4 regions of the Promicromonospora sp. NPDC110617 genome follow, and region 3 is predicted to be linked to each of the others. Evidence: riboswitches for the same ligand, from Rfam matches in the RefSeq annotation. Region 3 holds a riboswitch; each other region holds the start of a gene.
What was found. Region 3 has a riboswitch for thiamine pyrophosphate ahead of thiM (hydroxyethylthiazole kinase). Riboswitches for the same ligand answer to the same signal wherever they lie in the genome.
Positions count from the first base shown of each region.

Region 1: linked by a shared signal. The riboswitch ahead of ACZ7LE_RS10600 (TenA family protein) and the one ahead of thiM (hydroxyethylthiazole kinase) in region 3 are both predicted to bind thiamine pyrophosphate.
Region 2: linked by a shared signal. The riboswitch ahead of ACZ7LE_RS21735 (thiamine ABC transporter substrate-binding protein) and the one ahead of thiM (hydroxyethylthiazole kinase) in region 3 are both predicted to bind thiamine pyrophosphate.
Region 4: linked by a shared signal. The riboswitch ahead of ACZ7LE_RS25055 (YkoF family thiamine/hydroxymethylpyrimidine-binding protein) and the one ahead of thiM (hydroxyethylthiazole kinase) in region 3 are both predicted to bind thiamine pyrophosphate.

Region 1 is NZ_JBVKBM010000001.1:2,416,328-2,423,955, reverse strand. It holds gene ACZ7LE_RS10610 (methyltransferase domain-containing protein) at 81-839, shown strand; gene ACZ7LE_RS10605 (SRPBCC family protein) at 879-1,310, opposite strand; gene ACZ7LE_RS10600 (TenA family protein) at 1,417-2,169, opposite strand; TPP riboswitch at 2,161-2,253, opposite strand; gene ACZ7LE_RS10595 (LLM class F420-dependent oxidoreductase) at 2,318-3,097, shown strand; gene ACZ7LE_RS10590 (glycoside hydrolase family 15 protein) at 3,043-4,869, opposite strand; gene ACZ7LE_RS10585 (hypothetical protein) at 5,006-6,322, opposite strand; gene ACZ7LE_RS10580 (GDSL-type esterase/lipase family protein) at 6,568-7,628, shown strand, end outside.
Region 2 is NZ_JBVKBM010000004.1:109-7,736, forward strand. It holds gene ACZ7LE_RS21700 (AGE family epimerase/isomerase) at 122-1,381, shown strand; gene ACZ7LE_RS21705 (RrF2 family transcriptional regulator) at 1,454-1,912, shown strand; gene ACZ7LE_RS21710 (sulfite exporter TauE/SafE family protein) at 2,117-3,031, shown strand; gene ACZ7LE_RS21715 (MogA/MoaB family molybdenum cofactor biosynthesis protein) at 3,028-3,543, shown strand; gene ACZ7LE_RS21720 (MoaD/ThiS family protein) at 3,593-3,832, opposite strand; gene moaC (cyclic pyranopterin monophosphate synthase MoaC) at 3,829-4,299, opposite strand; gene ACZ7LE_RS21730 (DUF4235 domain-containing protein) at 4,320-4,601, opposite strand; TPP riboswitch at 4,639-4,744, shown strand; gene ACZ7LE_RS21735 (thiamine ABC transporter substrate-binding protein) at 4,740-5,819, shown strand; gene ACZ7LE_RS21740 (ABC transporter permease) at 6,050-7,628, shown strand, end outside.
Region 3 is NZ_JBVKBM010000001.1:2,121,778-2,129,405, reverse strand. It holds gene ACZ7LE_RS09350 (hypothetical protein) at 1-1,492, shown strand, start outside; gene ACZ7LE_RS09345 (aspartate aminotransferase family protein) at 1,540-2,943, shown strand; gene ACZ7LE_RS09340 (SDR family NAD(P)-dependent oxidoreductase) at 2,971-3,969, opposite strand; gene ACZ7LE_RS09335 (aldo/keto reductase) at 4,004-5,032, opposite strand; gene ACZ7LE_RS09330 (TetR/AcrR family transcriptional regulator) at 5,157-5,762, shown strand; gene ACZ7LE_RS09325 (GNAT family N-acetyltransferase) at 5,759-6,355, shown strand; TPP riboswitch at 6,410-6,507, shown strand; gene thiM (hydroxyethylthiazole kinase) at 6,497-7,330, shown strand; gene thiE (thiamine phosphate synthase) at 7,327-7,628, shown strand, end outside.
Region 4 is NZ_JBVKBM010000005.1:207,779-215,406, reverse strand. It holds gene ACZ7LE_RS25065 (Gfo/Idh/MocA family oxidoreductase) at 1-154, shown strand, start outside; gene ACZ7LE_RS25060 (LacI family DNA-binding transcriptional regulator) at 164-1,159, shown strand; TPP riboswitch at 1,286-1,371, shown strand; gene ACZ7LE_RS25055 (YkoF family thiamine/hydroxymethylpyrimidine-binding protein) at 1,446-2,114, shown strand; gene ACZ7LE_RS25050 (ECF transporter S component) at 2,107-2,733, shown strand; gene ACZ7LE_RS25045 (ABC transporter ATP-binding protein) at 2,723-4,402, shown strand; gene ACZ7LE_RS25040 (energy-coupling factor transporter transmembrane component T family protein) at 4,399-5,142, shown strand; gene ACZ7LE_RS25035 (glycosyltransferase family 39 protein) at 5,229-6,785, shown strand; gene ACZ7LE_RS25030 (GNAT family N-acetyltransferase) at 6,800-7,624, opposite strand.

The DNA.
Region 1 (7,628 bases), 290 kb from region 3:
GGCTGCGGCGCACGCCGGCGTCCCGCCCGGCCCGCCGTGATGTATCTTGACGTCAAGATACTCGACGGCGAGGAGTTGTGATGGCCGACTGGAACCCCGGCGCCTACCTGCAGTACACGGACGAGCGGTCGCGGCCGTTCACGGAGCTGGTCGCCCGCGTGCCGGGCACGCCCGCCACGATCGTCGACCTCGGGTGCGGCCCGGGTCATCTCACCCCCGTGCTCCGCGCGCGCTGGCCCGAGGCCCGCGTCACCGGGGTGGACGCCTCCCCCGCCATGATCGCCGAGGCCCGCGCCGCCGACCCGGCCACCGAGTACGTGCTGGCCGACCTGAGCAGCGACGGGCACACGGCCGACCTCGTGATCAGCAACGCCGCGCTGCAGTGGGTCCCGGGGCACCGCGAGCTCCTCACGACGCTTGCCGACCGCGCCGCGCAGACCTTCGCGTTCCAGGTGCCGGGCAACCACGACGCGCCCAGCCACCGGCTCCTGCGGGAGGTCGCCGCCCGCGCGCCGTTCGCCGACGTCGTCGGGCCGGTCGAGCGGCGGGCCACCGCCGACCCGGGCGAGTACCTGGCGATCCTGGCCCGGCCGGGCTGGACCGTCGACGCATGGGAGACCACCTACACGCACGTGCTGCAAGGGCCGGACCCGGTGCTGCGCTGGATCTCGGCGACCGGTGCCCAGCCCACCCTCCAGGCGCTGGAGGCGAAGGACGCGGCCCTGCGCGCCCGGTTCGAGGCGGAGTTCGGCGCGGCGCTCCGGGAGGCGTACCCCGAGCACCCGCACGGCACGCCGCTGGCGTTCCGCCGGGTGTTCGCGGTGGCCACGCGGGTCTGAGGCGGCGCCCACCCAGCTGGCGGCTGACGGCGCGCGCCGTCAGCCCTGCTGGGTGACCCGGGCCTCGAGCCCGGCGAGCTCGGTGTTGACGTACCGCCGCGTGCGCCGCCGCACCAGGTTGCCGAGCAGCCAGGCCAGCGAGCCGGTTTGCGTGATCGCGAGCGTCACGCGGGAGCGGCCGTCGGGCAGGGGCTCGACCAGGTGCTCCGCCTGCGTGGTCAGGCCCGGCGCCTCGCTGATCCACGCGAAGTGGCGCGGCGGGTCCCACTCGTCCATCAGCCAGATCGCGAGCGGCAGCTTGGGCTGCTCGATCCGCACCTGCGAGCCGACGTCCGGCGGGTTGGGCCCGTCGATGATCTCGACCGACGTCATGGACGACGTCCAGTCGGGCATGTGCTCGACGTCGGACAAGACCGCCCAGACGGCCTCGGGCGAGGCGTCGATCACGGCGGTGGTGCTGTAGCTCGGCATCGGTGCTCCTGTCCTGAAGGGTGACGCCGGCGGCCGGCGTCACCCCCTAGTCTCGACCTCGGGGCGCGATCTCGCGCCCGGCCGACACGCTCGAGGCCGACGAGCCTCAGGCCCGGACGGGCGGCGTCGGCCAGGTGGGGGCGGACAGGCCCTGCTCGAAGAAGAGGTACTCGTGCACCGACGAGATCTCGAACGCCCGCAGCATGCGCGCGCGCTCGTCCGGGGAGACCCAGCGGGCCGCGTCGTCGGCCAGCCGGCGGGCCTGCCGGGTCGACTCCTGGAAGGCCTCGGCGCCGTAGGTGCCGATCCAGGTCGCGTACGGGTGGCCCGCCAGGCCGCCGGGGCGGCGTCCGGCCAGGTCCACGAGCACGCTCCCGACGTGCGCGTAGAGCCAGTAGCAGGGCAGGAGCGCGGCGACGGTCTCGGCGTAGCCGCCCGACGCCGCGGCGTGCAGGTGGCCCGTGTAGGCCGCGGTCACGGGCGACGGTTCGACCGCGGCGACGTCGCCCGCCGCCAGCCCGGCGTGCGCGCCCAGCCAGTCGCGGTGGAGCGCCGTCTCGACCTCCAGCGCCGTCACGGACGACCGCGCGAAGAAGCCCTGCGCGGCCGGGTCGGGCGCCACCTGCGCGGCGCGCGCCAGGACGCGCGAGTACTCGCGCAGGTAGGCGGCGTCCTGGGCGAGGTAGAACGCGAAGGACTCGGCGGGCAGCGAGCCGTCCGCGAGCGCCTTGACGAACGGCATGTGCTCGACGGCGTCGCGCCAGCCCGCGATGCGTTCCCACGCCTCCTCGGTGAACGGGCGGACGGCGGCGGGGCCGGACGGGGTCTGGGTGGAAACGGGGACAACAGAAGAAGTCACGGTGGACATCCCTTCGCCAGCATGATCTGGATCAGGTTCGACGGGTGTGGTCTCAGCCCTGGCAGGGCACCCCGTGTCACGTGCGGCAGACGCTACCGGATCGAGCGGGCCGCGGGCTGCCCGGCCTGGCGGGTCGTAGGCTGCCGCCATGACAGACCGCCCGATCCGCATCGGTGTCCAGCTCCAGCCGCAGCACGCCGACTACTCCGCCCTGCGTGACGCGGTGCTCCGCGCCGAGGACGCGGGTGTCGACATCATCTTCAACTGGGATCACTTCTTCCCGCTGCGGGGCAACCCCGACGGCAAGCACTTCGAGTGCTGGACCATGCTCGGCGCGTGGGCCGAGCAGACCGAGCGCGTGGAGATCGGCGCCCTCGTGAGCGGCATCGGCTACCGCAACCCCGACCTGCTGGCGGACATGGCCCGCACGGTCGACCACATCTCCGGCGGGCGGTTGATCCTGGGGCTGGGCGCGGGCTGGTTCGAGAAGGACTACGACCAGTTCGGCTACGAGTTCGGCACGGCCGGTTCGCGCATCGCGAGCCTGGCCGACGCGATGCCGCGTATCAAGGCCCGACTGGCGGCCGGCAACCCGGCGCCGTCGCGCGAGATCCCGGTCCTGATCGGCGGCGGCGGCGTGCGCAAGACGCTGCGGATCGTGGCCGAGCACGCCGACATCTGGCACTCGTTCGGCGACCTGCCGACCCTGACGAGCAAGTCGGCGATCCTCGACGAGCACGGAGCCGCCGTCGGGCGCGACACCGCTGCACTGGTCGAGCGCTCGGTGCAGGCGCAGGGCTCGCCCGCTCAGGAGGGTGCGGCCCTCGTGGCGGCCGGGGTCAGCCTGTTCACCGTCGGGGTGACCGGCCCGGACTACGACCTGTCGACCGTCACGGACTGGGTCGCCTGGCGCGACGCGCGGGGCTGACCCAGGCGCAGCGCGCTGTTGACCAGGCCCAGGTGGCTGAACGCCTGGGGTGTGTTGCCGAGGTGCCGGCCGGTGGCCGGGTCGTACTCCTCGCTGAGCAGGCCCAGGTCGTTGCGCACGGCGAGCAGTCGTTCGAACAGGGCGACGGACTCGTCGACCCGGCCGATGCCGTGCAGCGCGTCGACCAGCCAGAAGTTGCACACCAGGAACGTCGCCTCGGCGCCGGGCAGGCCGTCCACCCGGTCGTCGGCCTCGTTGTGGTACCGCCGCAGCAGCCCGTCCTGACCCAGCTCGCGCTGCACGGCGTCCACGGTGCCGACCACGCGGGGGTCGTCCCAGGGCAGGAAGCCGACCTGGCCGATCAGCAACAGCGCCGCGTCGAGCCCGTCCGAGCCGTAGAACTGCGTGAACGTGTTCCGCTCGGCGTCGAACCCGTGGGTGCAGACGTCGTCGTGGATCCGGTCGCGCACGGCGCGCCAGCGTTCGACGGGTTCGTCCGGCAGGCCGTACTTCTCGACGGCGCGGACGGCCCGGTCGAAGCCCGCCCAGGCCATGACGCGCGAGTGCACGAACGCGCGGCGCGGGCCCCGCACCTCCCAGAGCCCGTTGTCGAGGTCGTCCCAGTGCTCCTCGAGGTGCTCCAGCAGCGCCCGCTGCAGCCGCCACACGTCCTGGTCCTGCTCCAGCCCCGCCTCGCGCGCCTGGTGCAGGGCATCCAGCGTCTCGCCCCACACGTCGATCTGGAGCTGGCTCGCCGCGTCGTTGCCGATCCGCACCGGTGCGGAACCCTCGAAACCGGGCAGCCAGTCGAGCGTGTACTCCGGCAGCCGCCGCCGGCCGTCGAGCCCGTACATGATCTGCAGGTCCGCCGGGTCCCCCGCCACCGCGCGCAGCAGCCACGCCCGCCACTCGCGCGCCTCGTCGATGAAGCCCGTGCCGATCAGCGCCTGCAGGGTCAGCCCGGCGTCGCGCAGCCAGCAGTACCGGTAGTCCCAGTTCCGGGTGCCGCCGAGCTGTTCGGGCAGCGACGTCGTGGCCGCCGCCGCGATCGCCCCCGTCGGGGCGTAGGTGAGGGCCTTCAGCGTGATGAGCGAGCGGTGCACGGCGTCGGGCCACTGCCCGGTGTAGCTGCAGCCCTCGAGCCAGGACTGCCAGAAGTCCTCGGTGTCGCGCAACGCAGCGTACGGCTCCACCGGGTCCTGGGTCTCCAGGTGGGACGCGTGGTAGTTCAGGACGAACGGCACCCGGTCGCCGGGCCCCACGGTGAACTCGGCGCGCAGCACCGCCCCGTCGGTCGACCCCTCGTGCGCCATCGGGACCACCGAGTCGATGCGCACGGAGTCCGGGCCCGCGACGGCCCGCAGCGCGTCCCCGTCCTGGGTGATCCAGGGCACGATGTTCCCGTAGTCGAACCGGAGCCGCAGCTCGGTGGTCATGGGGACGTGGCCGCTGACGCCCTCGACGATCCGGACCAGATCGGCCTCGTCACCGCGCGGCGGCATCAGGTCGACCACCCGGACCCGGCCCTCGGGCAGGTCCCACTCCGTCTCCAGGATCAGCGTGCCGTCCCGGTAGCGCCGGCTCGTGCAGTCGCCGCCCGACGTCGGGCCCAGGCGCCACGACCCGTGCCGCTCGTCCCCGAGCAGCGCGGCGAAGCACGCCGGCGAGTCGAAACGCGGCAGGCACATCCAGTCGACCGATCCGTCCCGGCCGATCAGTGCGGCGGTCTGGAGGTCACCGACCATCCCGTAGTCCTCGATGCGACGCGTCACGGGACCACCCTAGGTTCGGCCCGACCCGCTGAACAGCACACGACACGCGCCCGCCCACCCTCACTCACGTGTCAGACGTACAGGTCACGCGGGTGACCTGTACGTCTGACACGTGCGCGGGTGGCGGCGTCGAGGCTCAGAACGACGAGGCGTCCGCTGCGTACACCCACCGGTAGCCCGGGTACTCACCGAGCGACCACAGATAGTCCCGCGTCGGGTCGTAGGACAGGTCCTCCGCCCCCACGGTCAGCGCGTTCCCGTGCCGCACGATCGAACCCGACGGCGCCACGAACGTGTGCAGGTCACCGTCCGAGTTCGGGTCCGAGTGGTCGGAGCCGTCGCTCTGCGAGAAGAAGAACTCACCGTTGATCGCCGTCGAACCCTGCACGCTCTCCAGGTCCGTCCGGTAGGCCTCGGTCGCCTTGATGATCCCGTCCGACGCCGGCTTCAGGAACCGGTTCGTGTAGTCGATCGGCACCCGGATCGTCCGGACCTGCGCGCCCGCGTCGACGTCGGCCGCACTGCGGTACTCGCTGACGACCACCGAGTCCGGCGTGCTCGTCCGGTCCAGCGAGACCGAGGAGTGCTGGAGCTGCGCGTACCCGCCCGCCGTCGAGTCAGTGAACTTCGCCGTCTGCGGCAGCACGTACTTGTAGTCGAAGGCCTGGTACGAGCCGTCCGACTGCCGCCCGATCGCCGACGAGTCGCCCGTCGAGACCTGCCACAGGTGGTCCAGGTCGAACACCCGGAAACCGCCGCTCGTGTCCGCCACGTACAGCAGGTTCCCGTACCACATGATGCCGCCCGCATGGACGTTCACAGCCTTGAACGACGGCGCGCTCGCCGTCCCGCTCGGCTCGACCAGCAGGATGTGCCGGTACGGCGGGGCGGAGGCGCTCGCCGACAGGTTCGACACGCTGACGCGGACGCCCTTGTCGATCCCGTCCTCGGCGTGGTCGTACCAGCTCACCAGGTTGATCCGCTTGCCGTCGTACGTGCCCTCGGCGTACGCGTCCGAGCTGGTGGTGATGCCCTGCGGGTACCAGGCGTCCGTGTCCTGGTCACCCGCGTTCCAGCAGTAGTAGGCGGTGCGGTTCGTGACCGACGGGGCGCTGCCGCAGCTCGGGGTGCGGTTCGCGTCGTCGGCCACCGCACCCATGGACACGTTCGGCAGCGCCGAGTCGAGCGCGCTGACCAGGGAGGACGACGTCTGCGACAGCGTGTAGCGGAAGTTGCTCGCGGTGAGCGGGGTCGCGGCGGCCGCGAGCGCGGCCTGCGACTGCCCGGCCTGGTCGGACTGCCCGGCCTGGTCGGACTGCCCGGCCTGCCCGGCCTGGGCGGACGGGGTCTGGTTCGCGATGGCCTGACTTGCCGTGGCCTGACCCGCGGTGGCGAGCAGGGCGGCCAGCCCGAGGCTCGCGACGGCGAGTGCGGAGCGGCGACGACGGCGCATGATGGTCTCCTTGCACGAGGGGACGGTTGCCTGCACACCGTAGGAGCGGGCACGCCCGCCCGCCAGCAAAAAGTCACCCGATCGGGCGATGACAGCGTTGACAGTCGGATGCCCGGGTCATACGTTCCGTCTGGCGGGCGTTCCGCCTGGCGGGGCGCACGGTGCGCCGCGCCACGTACTCGATCAGTGACGACTCGAGCAACGGAGCGGGTGGACCGATGGTGTTCCGAGACCTTGCACGTACCTTGATCACGCTCGTCACGGCGGCCGGGGTCGCCGTCGGCGGGAGTGTCACAGCCGGCGCGTCCGCGCCCGATGCCGACGAGTGGTCGACGTCGTGGACGCAGTCACAGCAGCGCAGCTCCGGGCTGAGCCCGGAGACGTTCCAGAACCGGTCGGTCCGGGTCGTGACCCGGCTGACGCAGGGCGGCTCCGCGCTGCGCGTGCGGCTGCAGAACCAGTTCGGCACGGCTCCCCTGGTGGTGAACGCGACCACCGCGGGGCTGAGCGCCGGGGGCGCGGCCGTGCGGCCGGAGACCCTGCGCACCGTCACCTTCGGCGGATCGCCCACGGTGTCGGTCCCGGCGGGCGGCGAGGTCTGGAGCGACCCGGTGAACCTGGCCACGTCCGCCCTGGACGACCTGGCCGTGAGCTTCTACCTCGCGAACCCGACCCGGATGATGCTCCACGACCTGGCCGGCCGCACCAACTACTTCTCGGCCGCGGGCGGCGGCAACACGACTGCCGACACCTCGGGCGCCGGCTTCCCCGACACGCACGGCTGGACCTACCTGGTCAGCGCCGTGGACGTGCTCGGCCCCGACGTCACTGGGACCGTGGTCGCCTACGGCAGCTCGGTGGTCGACGGCGTGGGCGCGGACAACTGCGGTACCGGCTGCCCGCCGCCGGCCGTGTTCCAGCGCTGGACCGACACGCTCGCGCAGCGGGTGGTGGACGAGCTGCCCGCCTCCCGTCAGGTCGCCGTCGTCAACGAGGGGATCGCCGGGACCACGGCGGCGCCAGCGTGCGGAGCCGGCGGCCTGGACGGCGTCTCGCGCCTGGACCGCGACGTGCTCGCGCTGCACCGCGTCCGGGCGGTGATCTACTACTACGGCACCAACGACCTCGCGAACAACTGCAGCGCCGAGACGATCCTCGCGGCCTACCGGGACACGTTCGCCCGCCTGCGGGCGGCCGGGATCAAGGTCTTCGTCACGCCGATCACGCCGCGTCCCGGCTACACGGCCGAGCAGAACGCGCGGCGCGCCGTCGTGAACGACTTCGTCCGGGCCGGCGGCAACTGCTC
Region 2 (7,628 bases), on a different contig from region 3:
TGCCCGACCAGCAATGGTCGGAGACACCCCACCCCCTTCCTGCATTTCCGGACCACACGGCCGGCCGTCCGGCACTCAGGCGAGTTGCGGGCCGCACAGCGGCCGCGGCTATCGTGGCGGTGTGAACGCAGACACGACCCGCACTGCCGCGGGCTCCACCAGCACCCAGCCCGCAAGCAGCGCCGACGCGGCGTGGCGTCGTGACCATTTCGTCTCGCTGCTGCGTTTCGCCGAGGCCTCCATCCGCGAGGACGGCGCCGCGTGCTGGCTCGACGACGAGGGCCGCCCGGACGCCTCCCATCCCGTCGAGACGTGGATCACGGCGCGGATGGCGCACAGCTTCGCCGTCGGGCACCTGCTGGGTGTGAGCGGGGCGGACGTGTACGCCGCGCGCGCCCTCACCGGGCTTCGCGAGGTGCTGGCCGACGCCGAGTTCGGCGGGTGGCTGGCCGCCCGCGGTGCGGGTGACGAGCTCGTCGGCACCAAGGAGGCGTACGCGCACGCGTTCGTGGTGCTCGCGGCCTCGACCGGCAAGGTGGCCGGCATCGCCGGCGCGTCGGAGCTGCTCACCGAGGCCCTCGCCGTGCTCGACGCGCGGTTCTGGGAGCCGGAGCGGAACCTGCACCTGGACGAGCGGTCGCGCGACTGGACGACCACGTCGGAGTACCGGGGCGTGAACGCGAACATGCACTCGGTCGAGGCGCTGCTCGCGGCCCACGCCGCGACCGGGGACGCGCTGTGGCTGGAACGTGCGTCGGCGATCGGCGACCAGGTCGTGGCCTGGGCCGAGGCCAACGAGTGGCGTATCCCCGAGCACTTCGACGCGGACTGGAACCCGCTCCTCGAGTACAACGCGGACCGGCCCCGCGACCAGTTCAAGCCGTACGGTGCGACGCCCGGGCACGGGCTCGAGTGGGCCCGTCTGCTGCTGCAGATCGACGCCGAGGCGGGCACGCCCGGGCAGCGGACCGCGGCCGCCGCAGCGCTCTTCGACCGTGCGGTGGCGGACGGCTGGGACGGCGCGGGCGGGGGCGGCTTCGTCTACACGACGGACTGGGCCGGCACGCCCGTCGAGCCCCGGCGCTTCCACTGGGTCGCGGCGGAGGGCGCCGCCACGGCGAACGTGCTGGCGCGCGTCACCGGGGACGCGCGGTACGCCGAGCTCGAGCGCGAGTGGTGGGCCTGGATCCGCGAGCACCTCGTCGACGCCGAGCACGGCTCGTGGCACCACGAGCTCGACACCGAGAACCGCCCGTCCGGGCTCACCTGGGTGGGCAAGCCCGACGTGTACCACGCGGCGCAGGCGGTGATCCTGCCGGAGCTCCCGCTCACGGGGTCGTTCGCGGCGTCGGCGCAGAAGGCGGGCCAGATCCTGGCCTGACGGCGGCCCGCGGACGGGGGTGAGTCCGCGGCGTCGTGCGTGCCGGCGCCGCGGGCGGGAGACAATGGAGCCATGAGGATCTCCGCACGAGCCGACTACGCCGTCCGTGCCGCCGCCGAGCTGGCGGCTGCCGACCACGACGGGCCCGTCCGCGCCGAGGCCCTGGCCCGGGCGCAGGACATCCCGCACCGCTTCCTGGAGGGGATCCTGAGCGACCTGCGTCGCGACGGGCTCGTCACCAGCCACCGCGGCGCCGGCGGCGGGTACCGGCTCGCCCGGCCCGCCGACTCGATCACCATCGCCGACGTCGTGCGTGCCGTGGACGGGCCGCTCGTCTTCGTCCGCGGCAACCGGCCGTCCGACCTGGAGTTCCAGGGGGCGGCCGCGCCGCTCCTGCACGTGTGGGTGGCGCTGCGGGCCAACGTGCGCGCCGTGCTGGAGGCAGTGTCCCTCGCGGACCTGGTGGGCGGCACGCTGCCGGAGGACATCCGCGCCCTGACCGAGGGCGACTCGGCCTGGTCGAACTCCTGACCCTGACCGGACGTTGAGGCCCGGCCGTCCCTGGTCCGGCCGAACTCCGAGAGATCGCGGGGCTTTCACCCGGCTTTCTCATGCGCACTTATCCGATCTCTGAGATGCTTGTTGTTTCCGACCGGGTTAGGTGGTTACCTTGACGCGGGCCTGACTTTGCCATGGCCCTGTGTCGCATCCCCCCGGACCTGGAAGGTCACGACCATGAGAACCCTGATCCTGCTGGCGCTCGTCGGCCTCGGCGCGCAGCTGGTGGACGGAAGTCTGGGCATGGCCTACGGCGTCACCTCCACCACGCTGTTGCTGGCCATCGGCACCAACCCCGCCGCGGCGTCGGCCACCGTGCACCTCGCGGAGATCGGCACGACCCTCGCGTCCGGCGCCTCCCACTGGCGCTTCGGCAACGTGGACTGGAAGGTCGTCGCCAAGATCGGCATCCCCGGCGCGATCGGCGCGTTCGCCGGTGCCACCTTCCTCTCGTCGCTGTCGACGGAGGTCGCCGGACCGGTCATGTCGGTGATCCTGCTCCTGCTTGGCCTCTACGTGCTGCTGCGCTTCACGGTGCAGGGTCTGCCGACCCGCTCGGACAAGCCGCTGCGCAAGCGGTTCCTCGCTCCGCTCGGCCTCGTGGCCGGCTTCTTCGACGCCACCGGTGGCGGCGGCTGGGGCCCGGTCGGCACGCCCGCAATCCTCGCGAGCGGCCGCCTCGAGCCGCGCAAGGTGATCGGCTCGATCGACACGAGCGAGTTCCTGGTGGCCGTCGCCGCCAGCGTCGGCTTCTTCGTCGGCCTGTCCGGCGAGGGCATCGACTTCACCTGGGTGCTCGCCCTGCTCATCGGCGGCCTGATCGCGGCGCCGATCGCGGCCTGGCTGGTGCGCCTGGTGCCGCCGCGCATCCTGGGCTCGCTCGTGGGTGGCGTCATCGTGCTCACCAACTCGCGCACGCTGCTCAACAGCGACTGGATCGCCGCCTCCGACGCGGTGAAGATCCCGGTCTACGTGGTGATCTGGCTGGGCTGGGCCGCCGCCGTCATCTGGTCCGTGCGGGCGCACCGCAAGGCCCTGGCCGAGGAGACCGCCGTGAGCGAGAAGCCGGAGGCCGATAGCGTGTCGGCATGACGTCCGACCAGGTAGCGGTGATCACCGTCTCCGACCGCTGTGCCCGCGGCGAGGCCGAGGACCGGTCCGGTCCCGCGGCGGCGCGGATCCTGCGTGCGGCGGGGTTCACCGACCTGGTCACCCATCTGGTACCCGACGGCGTCGAGCCGGTCCGTGACGTGCTGCGGACCGTGCTCGACGCCGGCGCTCGTCTGGTGGTGACCACCGGGGGTACGGGGATCACGCCCCGCGACCTCACGCCCGAGGGCACCCGCGCCGTGCTGGACTACGAGGTACCGGGCGTCGCCGAGGCCGTCCGACAGCGGGGCACCGTCGCAGGCATCCCGACCGCCGCGCTCTCGCGGGGTCTGGTCGGCGTGGCACATGCCACGGGCGGCACGCGCGCGCTCGTCGTGAACCTGCCGGGGTCGACCGGGGGCGTGCGGGACGGCCTCGACGTGGTGCTCGCCCTCTGGCCGCACGTCCGCTCCCAGCTCGAGGGCGGCGACCACCCGGCTCCGGTGCCGCACTGACAAGGTCGCAGCGGCCGGGCCACCGGCTCCGGGCCGGGGTCAGCCGGGATCAGCCGCCCGCGAAGGGCGGGAGCACGTCGACCGTGCTGCCGTCCGGCACTGCCGCGTCGTCCGCCGTGGTCCGGGCGCCCGCGACCAGCAGCGCGCACTTCGGCAGCACGGCACCCAGGGCCGGGTGGGCGGCGGCGAGGGCGCCGCGGAGGGCGGCCACCGACGTCGGGCCGTCGAGCTGTTCGGAGGTGCGCCCCGCGGCCTCCCGGGCGCCGGCGAAGTAGCGGACCGTGATCACTCGGCACGCACCCAGTCGCCCGACTTGCCGCCCGTCTTGCGCTCCAGCCGCACGTCCGCGAGCGAGACCGACTTGTCGAGGCCCTTCACCATGTCGATCACGGCGAGACCGGCGACCGCGACGGCGGTGAGCGCCTCCATCTCGACGCCGGTGCGGTCAGCCGTGCGGACCGTGGCGGTGACGACGACGCCGTCGTCGGTCACCTCCAGGTCCACCGCTGCGCCGTGCACGCCGATCACGTGGGCCAGCGGCAGCAGGTCGGGCGTCTTCTTGGCCGCGGCGATACCCGCGACGCGCGCCACCGCGAGCACGTCGCCCTTGGGCACGGCGCCGTCGCGCAACGCCTGGATCACTGCAGGGGTGCAGCGGACCAGGCCGGAGGCCGTGGCCGAGCGTACGGTCGGCTGCTTGGTGGTGACGTCGACCATGCGGGCCTGGCCGCGGTCATCGAGGTGCGTGAAGCTCACGGCACCAGGGTGTCATGCCCTCACGCGGCGCTGCGCCGCGCGGCGATCCGCACCGCGGCGTTGTGCGCGCCCTTCGCGGCCAGCCGCTTGGCGAACACCGCGGTGCCGGCGGCGACGGCCGCGAACACGGTCGCCTGCAGCAGGTCCAGCTCCGGGTCGTCCGGCTTGTTGGGCGCGTCGTTTCCGGTCACGCCCTTCCAGATCATGCTGACGGCCTTCTGGGCGACCCAGCCGGCCGCGATCGTCAGTGCGAGGGTGCCGACCTTCTCGCCGAGTGTCTGTTCCGTCTCAATCTGGCCCATCTCCACACCGTAGCCCTCGACGGCCGACTAGGCTGCACGGAAACGACAGGGGAGCGCCCCGATGGCGCTGAGAGTGCGGAGAGCCGCAGACCCTTGAACCTGATCCGGTTGACACCGGCGGAGGAAGTCGGAGGAATGATGTCGCGTCTTTCCGGTGCCCACGGGGGCACCATCCCTACCGTCGCGGTCGCGCTGTCGACGGCACTGCTGCTCGCCGGGTGCTCCGGCGGATCCGGCTCCGGGTCCGGCGACGACTCGTCCGCCACCGGCGACCCGGGGACCGTGACGCTGGTGACCCACGACTCCTGGGCGCTCGACGAGAAGCTGATCGACCAGTTCGAGCAGGAGTCCGGCACGACGGTCGAGGTCAGCGCCGCGGGTGACGCCGGCACGCTGGTGAACCAGCTCGTGCTGACCAAGGACGCCCCGCTCGGGGACGCGGTGTTCGGCATCGACAACACGTTCGCCTCCCGCGCGCTGGAGGCCGGCGTGGTCGAGCAGTACACACCCGCGGACCTGCCCCAGGGCGCCGAGCAGCTCGGCGGCGCGCTCACGCCCGTCGACCAGGGCGACGTCTGCGTGAACGCCGACGAGGCCTGGTTCGAGGAGTCCGGCCTGGAGGTGCCGACGACGCTGGAGGACCTCGCCGACCCGCAGTACAAGGACCTGCTCGTGGTGACCAACCCGGCGACGTCGTCCCCGGGGCTCGCGTTCCTGCTGGCGACGATCGGGGCGTTCGGCGAGGACGGGTTCGAGGACTACTGGGCCTCGCTCGTGGACAACGGCGTCAAGGTCGCCGACTCGTGGGAGGACGCGTACTACGTCGACTTCTCCGGGGCGGGCGAGGGCGGCGAGCGGCCGCTCGCACTGTCCTACGCGACGTCGCCGGCGTTCACGGTGAGCGAGGACGGCTCGGAGTCGACCACCAGCGCGCTGCTGGAGACCTGCTTCCGGCAGGTCGAGTACGCGGGCGTGCTCGCGGGATCCGACAACCCGGAGGGCGCGCGAGCGCTGGTGGACTTCCTGCTCACCCACGACGTCCAGGCCGCCCTGCCCGAGTCGATGTACATGTACCCGGCCGACGCGGCCGTGGAGCTGCCCGCCGACTGGCAGAAGTTCGCGCCCCAGGCCGACGCCCCGTTCGAGGTGGACCCGGCCGACGTGAGCGAGCACCGCGACGAGTGGATCGAACGGTGGACCGAGACCGTCGTGGGCTGAGCCGGAGGCGCAGCGCAGGGTGGGGGCCGAGGAACGAGGCACCCGCCCGGAGCGGAGCCGCAGGCTCAGCCCACCAAGGGCAGAGCCTGAGCCGGAGGCGCAGCGCATCAGGGCCGAGGAACGAGGCACCCGCCCGGAGCGGAGCCGCAGGCTCAGTCCACCAAGGGCAGGGCCTGAGCCGGAGCCCGGGCTGGAGGCACGGGCTGCGACCCGCGCCCCTCCTCTGGGGCGTGGCGGTCGCCGTTCCCCTCGGCTTCCTCGCGGTCTTCTTCGCGTGGCCGGTGGCGGCACTCGTGGTGCGCGGGTTCGTGCCCGACGGCGCGCTCGACCTCACCGGGTTCGTCGAGGTGCTCACCCGCCCCCGCACGTGGCGGCTCGTGGGGCTCACCCTCACCCAGGCGGTGCTCGGCACGGCGTTCTCCGTGCTGCTCGGCCTACCGCTGGCCTACCTCCTGTACCGGCGGTCGTTCCCGGGGCGCAGCCTGGCGCGTGGGCTGGTGACCGTGCCGTTCGTGCTGCCCGCCGTGGTGGTCGGCGTCGCGTTCCGCGCGCTGTTCGCGCCGAGCGGTGCGCTCGGGTTCCTCGGGCTGGAGGAGTCGCTCGCCGGGATCGTCGTCGCGCTCGTCTTCTTCAACGTGTCCGTGGTGGTGCGCACCGTGGGCGGGCTCTGGGAGCGGCTCGACCCCCGGGCCGAGGAGGCCGCGGCGTCGCTGGGCGCCGGTCCGGCCCGCGTGTTCCGCACCGTCACGCTGCCCTCGCTCGCGCCCGCGATCACCTCGGCGGCGTCGGTGGTGTTCCTGTTCTGCGCCACGGCGTTCGGGGTGGTGCTCGTGCTCGGCGGTGTGCGGTACGGCACCATCGAGACCGAGATCTGGACCCGCACCACGCAGTTCCTGGACCTGCGGTCGGCCTCCGTGCTGTCCGTCCTGCAGCTCGTGGTCATCTCCGCCGCCCTGGCCGTCTCCGCGCGCGCCCGCCGGCGGCGCGAGGCCGCGCTGCACCTGGTGTCGGCGCGGCGCTCGGCGCGCCCGCTGTCCTGGCGCTCGCCCGCGGACGTGAGCGCCTCGCTCGCGGGCGTCACGATCGTCGCCGCGCTCATCGCGCTGCCGCTCGCCGGGCTGGTCGTCCGCTCGTTCCGGGAGCCGGACGGGTCGTGGGGCCCGGGCAACTACCTGGCGCTCGGGACCACCGGCGAGCGGAACGCGCTCGTCGTCACCGTGTGGGAGGCCACCGCGACGTCGCTGCGGATCGCGCTGACCGCCACCCTGATCGCCCTGGTCGTGGGCGGCCTCGTGGCGCTCGTCGTGTCCCGGCGGCCCCGGTCCGTGGGCGCACGCCGTGCGATCGGCACACTCGACGGCCTGTTCATGCTGCCGCTGGGCGTCTCCGCCGTGACCGTCGGGTTCGGCTTCCTCATCACCATGGACCAGCCCGTGCTCGGCGTGGACCTGCGCACCTCCGGGCTGCTCGTGCCGGTGGCGCAGGCCGTCGTCGCGGTGCCGCTCGTCGTGCGCACCGTGCTGCCGGTGCTCCGGGCGATCGACCCCCGGCTGCGGGAGGTCGCCGCCGTGCTCGGCTCCGGCCCGGGACGCGTGCTGCGCACCGTGGACCTGCCGATCGCCCTGCGCTCGGTCGGGCTGGCCACCGGGTTCGCGTTCGCGGTCTCCCTCGGGGAGTTCGGCGCGACGTCGTTCCTCGCGCGGCCCGACGGCGCCACCCTGCCGGTCGTGATCTACCGCCTCATCGGACGCCCCGGGGCGGAGAACTACGGGATGGCGCTCGCGGCGTCCGTGGTGCTCGCCGCGCTGA
Region 3 (7,628 bases):
GCACCTGACCGAGCTGTACCGCAACCTCGACTCGACCTGGCTCACGCTCGACCGGCTGCGGACCGTCTACGTCTACCCGTTCGGGCTGCGGGACGTGCGGCCCGCCGCGGCGGTCACCGCCATCCGCCGTCTCGCGCACCGGGACGAGCACCCGGAGCTGCTCGGCGTCCAGGCCTTCGCCGTCCGCGGCCGCCTCAAGATGGACGACGTCTGGGCGAGCGTCGACCGGGCCGCCCGCCCCTACGGGGGCGCGTCGCTGTCCATGCCGAACGTGCGCCTGGAGCAGCCCGACGGGACGTTCATCGCGGAGCTGTCCTGCGACGTGCGGTTCACCGAGTTCGGCAACCACTACGTGCGGTTCCGGTACTCGTCGCGCGACCAGTCACCGCAGCAGGTCCGCGACGCCCGGTTCCGCCTGTCCAACCTGCACGCCGACATCCGCGTGCGGTGGATCGCGCTGGACGGATCCCCCGTCGACGTCGACCCCGGCGGCGCACTGCCGCCGGAACGCCTCTTCGACCTGGCCGACCTGCTCCAGCGCGCGACGGCGGACCTGGTCCGCAAGGGCACCGAGATCGCCCAGGGGCGGGCCCACGTGGTCACCACGGTCTACGAGGCGAGCCGGGGCCGCGGCCCGGCCGCGCCCCCGGAGCGCCGGACGCCGGTCACCATGGGCGACGAGATGCTGGCCGCGTTCGGCTCGCAGGTGCTGCTGCAGCCCGTGTCCTACGGCACGGCCACGCTGTGCGACTGGACGCTGCGCCAGCGCAACCCCGTGCTCCTGGAGGGGGTGCGGCACCTGGGCGACGTCGTGGCGGTGGCCACCAACTCGACCACCGTCGCGCTGGTCGGCACGGCGCACTTCAAGATCTCCCAGTACGGCTCGCTCGCCGAGTTCGTCGCCAGCCTCAACGGGCTGTTCAGCGCCTGGAACGCCACCCTGGCGGACCACCTGCGGATCGTCGCGACCATGCTCGCCGACCACGACGTGAACAACGGCGCCGACCTCGCCGACCGCAAGGAGCGGCTCACGCGCGAGCAGCTGCGGCTGCACGAGTTCGCCTCGGAGGTGCGCACGACCCTGACCACGATCACCTCCCCCACGTTCCTCGCCTCCGCCCTGGAGTCGCGGATGCTCAACCAGCTCCTGCACGCGTCGCGGTTCGAGCAGCAGGCCGCCGTCGTCACGGAACGGCTGCGCGAGCTGCTGCAGGAGCCCATTGCGGCCCGGCTGGCCGCGCTCGAGCGCCTGCACGGCGACCGCGAGCGCGCGGCGGAGGCCCGGCGGGAGCGGTCCCGGCGCCGGCTGATGGACGGCACGCTGTCGGCCATCACGGTGTTCGCCGGGGTGTACGCCCTGATCGGCACGGTCCAGGTGGCGCTGGACGCGTCGCTGATCGGCCCGCTCCAGGCGGTCACGGCGACCGCGCTGGTCACCGTGGGGGCGCTGGTGACGGGCTGGGCGGTGTTCAACTGGACGAGCCGCCGCTGACCCACCCGCTTAGCCTGGTCGAGGAGCCGCGACGACGGGGGACGACGATGACCGAGAACGCTGCCCCCGGCGGGGCGAACGTCACGCCGCGGGGAACCCCGCGGGACGACGCCGCCCGGCGGCACCTCTGGGGGCACTTCACGCGGCAGTCGGCCTGGGACGCCGGGGTGCCCACACTGGTGCGCGGCGCGGGCCATCACGTCTGGGACGCGGCCGGACGCCGGTACATCGACGGGCTCTCGGGCCTGTTCGTGGTCCAGGCGGGGCACGGCCGCAGGGTGCTCGCCGAGGCCGCGGCACGGCAGGCGGGCGAGCTCGCCTTCTTCCCGCTCTGGTCGTTCGCGCACCCGCCGGCCATCGACCTGGCCGAACGGCTGGCCGACCTCGCGCCGGGCGACCTGAACCGCGTGTTCTTCACCACCGGCGGCTCCGAGGCCGTGGAGACGGCGTTCAAGCTGGCCAAGCAGTACTGGAAGCTGCAGGGCCGGCCGGGCAAGTACAAGGTGATCTCGCGGACCATCGCGTACCACGGCACCACGCACGGCGCGCTGTCCGTCACGGGTCTGCCGGGCCTCAAGGAGCCGTTCGAGCCCCTCGTCCCGGGCGCCTTCAAGGTGCCGAACACCAACATCTACCGGGCCGCGGAAGACCTCCGTGACGACCCGAAGGCGTTCGGCCGGTGGGCCGCCGACCAGATCGAGGCGCTCATCGAGGCGGAGGGGCCCGACTCGGTGGCGGCCGTCTTCCTCGAACCCGTGCAGAACGCCGGCGGCTGCTTCCCGCCCCCGCCGGGGTACTTCGAGCGGGTGCGCGAGATCTGCGACCGGCACGACGTGCTGCTGGTCTCCGACGAGGTGATCTGCGCGTTCGGCCGGATCGGGTCGATCTTCGCGTGCGACGACTTCGGCTACGTGCCGGACATGATCACGTGTGCCAAGGGTATGGCGTCGGGCTACTCCCCGATCGGCGCGTGCCTCGTCTCCGACCGGGTGTTCGAGCCGTTCGCCCACGGGTCCACGACGTTCGCGCACGGGTACACGTTCGGCGGGCACCCGGTGTCGGCGGCTGTCGCGATGGCGAACCTCGACCTCTTCGACGAGGAGGACCTGACCGGGCGGGTCAAGGAGAACGCGCCCGCCTTCCGGGCCACCCTGGAGCGGCTGCACGATCTGCCGATCGTCGGCGACGTGCGCGGCGCCGGGTACTTCTACGGGATCGAGCTCGTCCGGGACAAGGGCACGCGCGAGACCTTCTCCGGCGACGAGGCCGAGCGCCTGCTGCGCGGGTTCCTCACGCCCGCGCTGTTCGAGGCGGGGCTGTACTGCCGCGCCGACGACCGCGGCGACCCGGTGGTCCAGCTCGCGCCGCCGCTGACGATCGGGCAGCCGGAGTTCGACGAGATCGAGCAGATCCTGCGAGGCGTGCTGAGCGAGGCGTGGACGCGGCTGTGACCGGCCCGCGCACGGATGTGCGCCCGGTCACGCCGCCAGCAGGCGCTCCGTCAGGGCCCACAGCCGGCGGGCCGAGTCCGGGTTGATCGAGTGCGGCACGACGTCGGCCGGCACGTCGTCGGCGTCCGCCCCAGTGAGGTCGACGGGCCGCGGGTCCTCGTCCAGCGGCGAGACGTCGCTGTTGTTGAGGTAGACGCCGCCGACGTCGGCCAGCAGGGGGCTGGTCGCGGCGAACACGATCGTCGCGGCGCCCTGCTCCGGCGTCTTCTTGCCGTGCTCCGGGTCGATGACCGGGTTGCCGGCGTCGTCGATGAGGCGCATCGCGCGCTGCGCGGCCTCGCCCACGGAGCGGTTGAACGCGGTGGCCGGCACGATGCCGGGGTGCGGCGCGTACGCGCGGATGCCCTCGGCCGCCCAGCGCCGGTCGAGCTCGACCGTGAACAGCACGTTCGCCGTCTTGGACTGGGCATACGCCAGCCCCGGGTCGTAGCCGCCGGCGGTGAAGTTCGGGTCGTCCCACAGGATGTCGGACATCCGCTGCGCGCCGGACGTGGTGGTGACCACGCGGGCGCCGTCCGCCGCCCGGAGCGCCGGGTGGAGACCCAGGGTGAGCTGGGCGTGCCCGAGATGGTTGGTGGCGAGCTGCACCTCGTAGCCGCGCGCGTCCCGCTCGACCCGCGCCGGGGCCGGGTGGCCCGCGTTGTTGATCAGCACGTGCAGCGGTCGGCCGGAGCCCAGGTAGCGCTCGACGAACGCGTCGATCGACACGGGATCCAGCAGGTCGAGCCGGCCGACCTCGACCCGTTCGATCCCGGCGACGGCGGCGGCCGCGCGCTCGGGGTCGCGCGAGGCGACCGTGACCGAGGCGCCGGCCCCGGCCAGCGCGCGCGTGGCCACCAGGCCCAGGCCCGAGTGTCCGCCCGTGACGACGACGTTCCTGCCGGTCAGGTCGACGCCCGCGAGGACGTCGTCAACCGTGGAGGCAGCGGTGAAGCCGGTGCCGAGGGGGTGCTGGCGATGTGACATGACGTTTCCCTTCGTGCGGTGGGGCGAGCCCGGGTCAGGCGGCGGCGCGCTGTTCCGCGGGTCGGCGGCGCAGGGTGGGCTGCTGGATGGCCGGCGGGTCGTAGGCCATGTCGAGGCGGCCGATGTCGGTGCCGGGCGGCACGATGGCGTCGATCCGGTCGAGGGTCTCGTCGCTCAGCCTCACCTCGGCGCCCGCGAGCGCGCTGTCGAGGTGTTCCATGGTGCGCGGGCCGATGATCGCGGACGTGACACCGGGGTGGGCGACGGCGAACGCCATCGCGAGGTGGTTCAGCGGGATCCCGGCGTCCTGGGCGACCGGGATGAGCTGTTCGACGACGTCGAGACGCCGCTCGTCCTGCAGGTGCGCGAACCCGTACTGCGCCCGGTGGGCGTCGCTGGCGCGGCCCTTGCGGTACTTGCCGGTGAGCATGCCTCCGGCCAGCGGGCTCCACACGAGGGTGCCCATGCCGAACTGCTGGGCGACCGGCAGGACGTCGCGCTCGATGCCGCGGTTCAGGATCGAGTACGGCGGCTGCTCGGTGCGGAACCGCTCCAGGCCGCGCCGCTCGGCCACCCACTGCGCCTGGACCATGTCGGCGGCGGGCATCGTGGACGACCCGATGGCGCGCACCTTGCCGGAGTTGACCAGGTAGGTCAGCGCGGCCAGCGTGTCCTCGACGTCCGTGTCCGGGTCGGGCCGGTGGATCTGGTACAGGTCGATGTGGTCGGTGCCCAGGCGGCGCAGCGAGTTCTCCACCTCGGCGATGATCCAGCGCCGCGAGTTGCCGCGGTGGTTGGGGTCGTCGCTCATGGGCAGGTGCACCTTGGTGGCCAGCACGACGTCGTCGCGGCGGCCCTTGAGCGCCTTGCCCACGATCTCCTCGGACTCGCCGCGCGAGTAGGCGTCGGCCGTGTCGATGAAGTTGATGCCCGCGTCGAGGGCCTTGTGGATGATCTTGACCGACTCGTCGTGGTCCGGGTTGCCGATCGCGCCGAACATCATCGCGCCGAGCGCGTAGGGGCTGACCTTGATGCCGGTCCGGCCGAGGCTGCGGTACTGCATGGGGCCCTCCTGGGGTCGAGAGGTCTGGTGGGCGTCACCGCGATGCCGTAGTCTTGAGCTAAGCGGAACGCTCTTCCAGAACTATATGGAAAGCCATTCCGGTTAGCAAGAGATCGGGAGCGAAGTGATCCAGAACACAGAGCAGCGGCCGCTGCGCCGCGACGCGCAGCGCAACATCGACGCGCTGCTCGACGCCGCCAAGCAGGTCTTCGGCACGTCGGGCGTGGACGCGCCCGCCAAGGAGATCGCCGACCTGGCCGGCGTCGGGGTCGGCACGCTCTACCGGCACTTCCCCAAGCGGTCCGACCTGGTCAAGGCCGTGTTCCAGGCCGAGGTCGACGCCACCGCCGACGCCGCGCCGGTGCTCGCCGCCGAGCACCCGCCGGTCGTCGCGCTCGAGAAGTGGCTCCACCGCTACACCCAGTTCCTCGTGACCAAGCGCGGGCTCGCCTCGGCGCTGCACTCCGGCGACCCGGCGTTCGACGCCCTGCCCGCCTACTTCATCGGGCGGCTCGGCCCCGCCCTCGGCTCGCTGCTCGACACCGCCGTCGCGGCCGGCGCCGTCCGCGCCGTCGTCAGCCCGCAGGACCTCCTGTACGCCGTGTCCAAGCTGTCGCTGCCCATGGAGGACGAGGAGCCGGACCACGGCCGGCGCATGCTCGACCTGCTCGTCGACGGGCTGCAGTTCCGGGCGGAGCACTCCGCGGACCAGGACGGCAGCTGCGCATGACGGCGGGCGGCCTCACCAGCAGCGAAGACGCCCGGGACTACGGTCGCGGCCTGCTGGTCGGCCGCGCCGTCCGGCTGCGCCCCCTGGCCGAGGACGACCTGCCGCACCTGGACCGGTGGTGGCGGGACTCCGAGTGGCAGCCCTTGCAGCAACCCACCGTGCGTCCCCGGCCGGCTGGGCCGGCCGCCGACCTGTTCCGCGCGTGGAGCGCCAACACCGACCCGGGCGCGGTCGGCCTGAGCGTCGAGACCGTCGAGGACCCGCACCTCGTCGGGCACGTGACCATCCACGGAGCCGGCCTGCCGCAGCGCACCGGCACCCTCGGCATCATTCTCGGGCCCGAGCACACCGGGCACGGGTACGGGTCCGACGCCGTCCGCGTCATGCTCCGGTACGCCTTCCAGGAGATGAACCTGCACCGCGTCGAGCTGAGCGTCTGGAGCTTCAACACCGACGCGCGGCGCGCGTACGAACGGTGCGGCTTCGTCGTGGAGGGACGACGCCGGGAGGCCGTCTTCCACGCCGGCCGCTACCACGACGACGTCGTCATGGGCGTGCTCGCGAGCGAGTGGACCGCGACGGGGTCGAGCTAGCACCGCACCCACGGAGCCGGTTTCGGGCGGACGCCGTCCGCGACTAGGGTGGGCCCACTTGGCGCGGGGCGCCGGGCACCCGCCCGGCTGAGATGCACCCGTGGAACCTGATCTAGGTAGTGCTAGCGAAGGGAACGCCTCATGGGCTCCGTCCTGCCCGACGCCGTCGCGTCGGTCGTCACCGCGGTGCGCGACACCGCACCCCTGGTGCACTGCGTGACCAACGTGGTGGTCACCAACTTCACCGCCAACGTCCTGCTCGCCGCCGGCGCGGCACCGGCCATGGTCGCCGACCCCGAGGAGGCGCCCCTCATGGCCGGCGCCGCCGGCGGCCTGCTCGTCAACCTCGGCACCGTCGAGGGCGGCCAGGCCGACGGCATGCGGGCCGCCGTCGACGGCGCCACCGCCGCGGGCGTGCCCTGGGTGCTCGACCCCGTGGCCATCGGCGCGCTGCCGCTGCGCACCCGACTCGCGGCCGAGCTCTTCGCGCGCGGCCCCGCCGTCGTGCGCGGCAACGCGTCCGAGATCCAGGCGCTCGCCGGCGGCGCCGGCGGCCGGGGCGTCGACTCCCTCGACACGCCCGACGCCGTGCGGGACGTCGCACTGGGCCTGGCCCGGGCCTCCGGGGCGGTGATCGCCGTCAGCGGCGCGTCCGACCTGATCACCGACGGCGAGCGCGTCGTGCGCGTCCAGGCGGGCACCTCCCTGATGACGCGCGTGACCGGCGTCGGCTGCTCGCTCGGCGCGCTGGTCGCTGCGTGCTCCGCCGTCACCGAGGACCGCCTGCTCGCCGCGACCGCCGCGACGGCCTGGCTGTGCGTCGCCGCCGACCGCACCACGTCGACCGCCCCCGGCAGCTTCGCCGTGGAGCTGGTCGACCGCGTGTTCGACGTCGACGCCGAGGCCGTCGGGTTCGGCGCCGGGCTGGTGAACGAGCCCGCCGCCGGGCATGAGCCCGCGCGGGCCGAGGCATGAGCGCCCGGATCCGCCTCGACCCGTCCGTCTACCTCGTCACCGACACCCAGCAGTGCGGCGGCCCCGCCGGGGTCGTCGCCACGGTGGGCGCGGCGGTCGACGGCGGCGTGACCGCCGTCCAGCTCCGCGACCCGGGCGCGACCACCCGCGAGCTCGTGGACCTCGGCCGCGCCCTGGTCGCCCTGCTGCGGCCGCTCGGCGTCCCGCTCGTGGTGGACGACCGGGTGGACGTGGCGCTCGCGATCGACGCCGACGGCGCCCACGTGGGCCAGCGCGACCTCGACCCCGTCTCGGCGCG
Region 4 (7,628 bases), on a different contig from region 3:
GCTCGCGGTCGGTGTGGCGGGCAACGCGTCGCTGGCCGGCGGCGGGCCCGTCGTCGTCCGCGACCTCCCGTTCGGCGCGGCGCGCGAGGCGTTCGGCGGCGACCTGGCCGACGTGCCCGCCGAGGTGCCCGGACCTGCGGCGACGGCTCGCTAGGATCATCGGATGGCGACACAACGCGCCGTGCGCCTGAGCGACGTCGCCGCGGTGGCCGGCGTCTCGAAGGCGACCGCCTCCAAGGCGCTCAACGACAGCCCGGTGGTCTCGCCGGCGACCAAGGCCCGCGTGCTGGAGGCCGCCGAGCGCCTGGACTTCCGGCCCAACGCGCTCGCCCAGTCGTTCGCGTCGGGCCGGAGCCGGACCGTCGGGCTGCTGACCCACCGCGCGACGGCGACCTTCTCCCGGCCGGTCGTCATGGGCGCCGTCCTGCGGCTCGGGAGCCGGGAGCGTGCCGCGCTCGTGTTCGACGGCCGCATAGACGCCCACCGCGACATGACCGAGAGCATCCGGACCCTGCAGGACCGGCGCATCGACGGGCTGCTGGTGGTCGGGTCCGGCTACGCGCGCGTGACCCCGTCGATCACGCACCAGTTCGAGGTCCCGGTCACCTACGCCTTCGCCGCCACCGACGACCCCGGCGACTACGTCTTCCTGCCGGACAACGAGCAGGCCGGGTATCTCGCCGGGCGGCACCTCGTCGAGCGCGGCCGGACCCGGATCGCGCACGTCACCGCGCAGGCCGACGACCTCGCGGTGCGGCGGCGCGCCGCCGGCCTGTCACGGGCGCTGGAGGAGGCCGGTCTGGCACCCGTCACGACCCTGCACGGATCCTGGCGCCGTGAGTGGGGCGAGCAGGCCCTGCACCTTCTCGACGAGGGCGGCCTGCCCTTCGACGCCGTGTTCTGCGGCAACGACCACATCGGGTTCGGCGTGCTCGACGCCCTGGAGGCGCAGGGTCGCCGGGTGCCGGACGACGTGTCCGTGATCGGCGTCGACAACTGGGAGGAGGTCGTGATCGACCAGAAGCTGCGCCGCCTCACCACGATCGACCTCGACCTCATGGGTGTGGGGCGGGTCGCGGCCGACAACGTCATCGAGCCGGCCGCGACCGGGGGAGAGCGGTTCGTCGAGCCGATCCTCGTCCAGGGGCCGTCCACCTGACCGAGCCCGGGGCGATGGCCGTGAGCACGTTGGGCGGGTCGGGTAGGCGCGCGTCCCGGGCTTGACCAGAGCCTGGGCGATTGCTCTCACTATTCGGACATTCGCGGCTGTTATGGTGGGCGCCGAGCACGGGAGTCCGGTAGGCCGGGCTGAGAGGGAGTAATCGAACTCCGACCGTTGAACCTGATCCGGATCATGCCGGCGCAGGAAGCGACCTCAGGGCGTGGCCGTACCGGTCCCCGTCCTCCTGTGCCCGACGGATATCCGACGGACAGGGGAGGACCTGATGGCGAACCACGCCACGGCAACGGACGAGACCGCCGAGCTGCGCGGCGACCCGATGCGCTTCGGCGTCGGCGCGCGGATCACCGCGGCGGTGATGTCGGACGACTACGTCGACGTGATCCTGGGCGCGCTGCGGCAGGCCGACGCGACCGGTCTGGTCGTCGAGACCGGCGACGTGAGCACCTACGTGGGCGGCGCCGAGGCCGACCTGCTGCGGTACGTGACCGACCTGACGGCCGGGATCGCGGCGTCGGGCAAGCACGCCGCGATCACCGTGCACCTGTCCCGGGGCTGCCCGGGCGAGGTGGCCTGCGACCTGCCGGGCGGGGCCGGCCCGCGGGTCACCGAGGTGCCCCGGGGGCGCGACACCGGCCGGTTCGTCTCGGCCGAGTGGGCGCTGTACCCGCTGGCCGACGACGTCCGCGCGGACGTCACGCCGGACCACATGCGCGACATCTACGCCGCGATCGAGCTGGCCAAGGACAACGGCACGTTCCGCGGCTCGCAGCACTTCGTCACCCGCCTGGAGGGCGACGCCGGACGGGTGCTCGCCAGCGCCTTCGCCGGCTGGGTCCTGGCGGGCCGCACGGTGCAGCACGTCACCAGCCACCTCACCCTCTCGGTGAACAGCCCGAGCCACGTCCGCGCCCCGGGCGGCACCGGTGAGTGAGCCGACGACGCGCCGCCGGGCGCGGCTGCCGCTGCGCGACATCGTGCTCATGGTGATGCTCGGCGTGGTGTTCGGATTCCTGTACTGGGCGCTCGTGCAGGCGTGGAACGGGCTCGCCGTGGCGATGGGACCGGCGGGCGACCTGGCCCAGCACGTGCTGCTGGGCGGCTGGCTGCTCGTGGCGCCGATCGCGGTCGCGATCATCCGCAGGCCGTTCGTGGGCATCATCGCCGAGGTGATCGCCTCCGTCGTCGAGGTGGTGTTCCTCGGCTCGCCGGTCGGGCCGCTCCTGCTGGTGGCTGCGGCGATCCAGGGCGCCGGCAGCGAGCTCCCGTTCGCGCTGACCCGCTACCGTCGGTTCGGGTGGGGCGTGTACGCGGTCTCGGGCCTGCTGGGCGCGGGCCTGGTCTTCGTGTGGTCCGCGTTCCGGTTCGGCTGGTACGGACAGGACATCCTGGCGCTGCGCCTGGGCATCCAGCTCGTCTCCGGCCTCGTGCTGGGCGGCCTGCTCGCCAAGGTGATCGTCGACCGCCTGCACGGCACCGGCGTGCTCGACGAGTTCGCCATCGGCCGGGCGGACGCCGCGCTCCGCGGACCCGTGGCGCGCCGTGAGCGCTGACGCCGTCGTGGCGGCCGCCGACGTCGGGGCGACCGTCGTCGAGACCGCCGGACTGGAGGCGGTCTACGGCACCGGCGACGGGGTGGGACCCGTCGACCTGCGCATCGAGGCGGGGCAGAGCGTGCTCGTGCTCGGCCCGTCGGGCTCCGGCAAGTCGACGCTGCTCCGGCTGCTGCACGGCGCCGTCCCGCACGCCGTCCACGCGCAGGTGGACGGCGCGGTGCACGTCGCCGGCCGGTCCGTGGCCGACACCGGGATCGCGGGGCTCGCCGACGTCGTGGGCGTCGTGGCCCAGGACCCGGAGTCGGGCGTGTGCCTCCCCGACGTGCTCGACGAGGTCGCGTTCCCGCTCGAGAACCTCGCGATCGACCCCGCCCTCATCGAGCCCGCCGTGCGCACGGCGCTCGACCGGGCGGGGGCTTCGGGCCTCGCCGGGCGGGCGACGGCGGAGCTGTCGGGCGGGGAGCTGCAGCGTGTGGCGCTCGCGGCGGCCGTCGCGCCGTCGCCCCGCCTGCTGCTGCTCGACGAGCCGACCTCCATGCTCGACGCCGCCGGGATCGACGCCGTGCGCAGCGCGCTCGACGTGGTGCGGCGGGAGACCGGCGCCGCCTGCGTGCTCGTGGAGCACCGCCTCGACGAGCTGGCGGGCGACGCCGGGGCAGCGGCCCTCCCGGAGCGCTGGATCGTGCTCGGCGCCGACGGCCGCGTCCGGCACGACGTCGCCGTCGGCGACCTCACCGTGCCGCTGCTCCGGGACCTGGTCGGCGAGGGCTGCTGGCTCCCGCTCGACCTGGAGCTGGCAGCGCTCCTGGGCGACGTCGCGGGCGGGTCCCTGGCGGCGCGGCTGCTGCGGGAGCTCGGCCGGGACGACGTCCCGTCCCGCCTCACCCCGCCCGACGGCCCCACCCTCCGCGCCCGCGGCCTGTCCGTGGCGCGCGGCCCCCGGGGCCGACGCCGCGAGGTGCTGCGCGGGGTCGACCTCGAGCTCCACCCGGGGACCACGACGGCGCTGGTCGGCGCCAACGGCAGCGGCAAGTCCACGCTGCTGACCTGCCTCGCGGGCCTCGACCGGCCGGCCGCGGGCAGCGTGGACGGCCCCCGGGCCGGGCTCGTGTTCCAGAACCCGGAGCACCAGCTCACCGCCACGACGGTGCGCCAGGAGGTGGCGCACGGCCTGCCGCCCGACGCCGCGCCCCGGGTCGACGAGGCCCTGGCCCGCTTCGGGCTCACCCGGCTCGCCGACCACAACCCCTACCGGCTCTCCGGCGGGCAGAAGCGCCGCCTCAGCCTCGCGGCGATGCTCGTGCACGACCACCCGTTCCTGCTCGCCGACGAGCCCGGCTTCGGCCTGGACCGGCACGCCTCGGTGGGCGTGCTCCGGGCGCTGCGCGACGCCGCCGCCGACGGCCGCGGCGTGCTGTTCTCCAGCCACGACCTGCGGGCCGTCGCGGGCTACGCCGACCGGGTCCTCGTGCTCGCCGACGGCACCCTGCTGGCCGACACGACACCGCTCGACCTGCTCCGCGACGAGCCGCTGCTCGCGCGCGCGGGACTGCGCCCACCCGCCCTGCTCCGCCGGCTGGCGCACGAGGTCCGCGACGGGCACGAGCTGGCCGAGGCGCTGCGCGCCATGGACGCCGCCGCCCTGACGCTGGGCGTGGCCGCGTGACGGCCCCCACCCCCTACCTGGGCCGCCGCAACCCGTCGGTCAAGGCGGCGATCCTGCTCGCCGCCTCGCTCGCCACCCTCGGCTTCCTCGACCCGCGTCCGCTGCTCGGCCTCTACGCGCTCGCGGTCGTCGCGGTCGGGGTCGCCGCCCGCGTCCCGCCGCGCACCCTGGTGCTGGGGCAGGTGCCGTTCGTCGTGTTCGGCGTGGGGCTTGTCGCCGTCAACGGCCTCAGCCGGCCGGGCACCCCGCTCGTGCCGGGCGCGCCCGTCAGCGTCGAGGGGCTGACGGTCGGCGTCGCCCTCGCGCTGCGCGGCCTCGTCATCGGTGTGCTCACGATCGGGTTCCTGGCCTCCACGCCGCCCCGAGACCTGATGGTGAGCCTGGTGCAGCACGCCCGCCTCAGCCCCCGGTACGCCTACCCGGTGCTGGCGGGCCACCGCATGCTCACGGCGATGCCCGCGCGGTGGGCCACCGTCCGGGCGGCGCAGGCGGTGCGCGCGCCCCTGCGCCGCGGGCGTCCCCGGTTCGGCCTGCCCGACGCCGGGCGGGCCGCCTTCGCGCTGCTGGTCACCTCGATCCGGTCGGCCGAACGCATCGCGCTGGCGCTGGAGTCCCGGGGCCTCGGCGAGCGCCCCCGCACCGTGTGGCGTCCCGTCCCGATCGGCCGGGGGGACGTCGTGCTCGCGCTGGTGGTGACGGCCGCGTGGGTGGCGGCCGTGGTGGTGGACCTCCGGCTCTGACGTCCGGCCGGGCCAGTCCGGGTCACCCGTCTCCTGGCGCGGCGTTTCCTGGCGCGCCGCCCGGCGCCGTCGGTACGCTCCCGACCATGGCGGACGCGTCCGCACCACCCGACTCGCTCCGAGGCCCGGCCGACGCCGCCGAGGTCCGGCCCACCGGCCCGCTGCCCGCCGTGGCGTGGCGTCCGGTCGGTGCCGCTGTGCTGGTGCTCGGTGTGCTGCTGACCGTGACGAGCACCTGGTACGGGTATCACCGGGACGAGCTGTACTTCCGCATGCTGGCGCCGGGCTCGGGCTACGTGGACCAGCCGCCGCTGACACCGTGGCTGGCGCGGACCTTCGCCGAGCTGTTCGGCGACACGCTGCTCGTCATGCGCATCCCCGCGACGCTCGCGCACCTGGCCGCGATCGTCGTGATCGCGCTCGTCGCCCGTGAGCTGGGCGGGCGCGCGGGAGCGCAGGCGCTGGCCGCCTGGGGATACGCGACGGCTGCGATCCCCGTGGCGTTCGCGCACACGCTGCTCACGTCCAGCCTGGACCTGCTCATGTGGCCGGCGGTGCTCCTGTGCGTGATCCGGGCCGTGCAGCGCGACCCCCGCTGGTGGCTCGCCGCCGGGCTGGTCACGGGAGTCGCGCTGTACAACAAGCTGCTCGTGGTGGCGCTGCTCGGCGGGATCCTGCTGGGACTGGTCGTCGCGTGGCCGTGGCGGGCGCTGCGGGACTCGAAGGCCGTGGTCCGGTGGCCCCTTGCCACCCCCTGGCCGTGGGCCGGCGCCGTCGTCGCGCTCCTCGTGGGCCTGCCGAACGTGGTGTTCCAGGCCACGAACGGCTGGCCGCAGCTCGCGATGGGCGCGGCGCTCGGCGAGAACAACGCCGCCGACGTGCGCAGCGAGATGTGGCTGTTCCAGGCGCTCACGCTCGGCGTGCCGCTGACCCTGGTGTGGCTCGTGGGGCTGGTGTGGGTGTGGCGCCGTCGGCCCCTGCTGCGCTTCCTGGTGGTCGCCTACCCGGTGCTGCTCGCGTTCACCTACCTGGCCGGGTCCCAGACGTACTACGCGACGGGCCTGCTGTCGGTGCTGTTCGCCGCGGGCTGCGTGCCGGTCGTCGACTGGGCCGGGACCACCTGGCGGCGGGCGGTCGTCGTGACGGTGGCCGTGAACGCGACGATCTGCCTGGTCATCAGCCTGCCGCTGGTGCCGGTGGCGGCCCTGGGCAGCACGCCGATCCCCGACATCAACTCCGCCGCGCAGGACGCCGTCGGCTGGCCCGAGTACGTACGGCAGGTCGCCGACGTGCACGCGGCGCTCCCCGCCGAGGACCGCGACCGGGCGGTGATCCTGACGCAGAACTACGGCGAGGCCGGGGCCGTGGACCGGTACGGTCCCGAGCTCGGGCTGCCCGCCGTGTACTCGGGGCACAACGAGCTGTGGGAGTACGGGCCGCCGCCGGCGTCCTCGACCGTCGCCCTGGTCCTCACGGAGGCCCCCGGCGCCTGGGACCACCGGTTCGAGGGGTGCGCGGTCCGGGGGCGGCTCGACAACGGTGTGGGCGTCGACAACGAGGAACAGGGCGTGTCGATCCTGGAGTGCCGCAGCCCGGCGGGCGGCTGGGACGCCCTGTGGCCGGAGCTGCGGCACCTGGACTGACCAGGCCGGAGCGACTAGGCGCGCCAGCGCCAGTTCTGGCGTGCGTAGCGGACCTGCAGGCCGGCGCGCCGCAGGTTGGCGAGGGACTGGTTCTGCTCGCCCGGTGCCGGGGCACCGGTCTCGGAGACCACCCAGGTGGCGCCGGCGGTACGCGCGGCGGTCAGGCGTGCGGCGATCAGCGCCGACTGGGCGCCGCGGCCACGGTGGTCCGGCAGCGTCGCGCCGGAGTTCAGGGAGGCGACCGCGCCGTGGACGTAGAGGTTCGCGCCGGCCACGATCGTGTCGCCGTCCCAGGCGGCGAACGGGGTGGCGGCCGGGTGCCGCACGCTCTCGGCGAGCATCGCGACCATGGCGGCGTTCTCCATGCCGAAGGCCCGGGCGACGACGGCGGCCCACTCGTGCGCGTCGGCCTCGCCGACCGGTCCCACCCGCAGGTCGGTGCGGGCCTCGGCCCGGACGTCGGCGACCGGCGCCGCCAGCTTCAGCCACGATCCTGCCGGCTGCAGCCCGTGCGCGTCCTGGATCCGCGCCCAGTCGGGCGGCAGCACCGACGGCGCCACCTGGAGGACGGCGGTGGGTGTGCCGTGCTCGCGATAGAAGGCGACGACCCGGTCGACCAGGTCGTGCGTGACGGGTTCCGCGAACCCGAACCCGAGCGCCTTGCTCCAGTAGTCGAACGGGTCAAGGCGGGCGGACAGCACCACGCCGCCGCCCATCCGGGTCGTCGCGATCCCGAGCCCCTCCTGCGCGAGGGCCGGCGCGTTCGTCTCGTAGCGGTACATCATCTCGGCCTCGATGCTCTCCGCGAGCTCGGTCGGGTCCGTCGTCCGTGTGTTCACACCT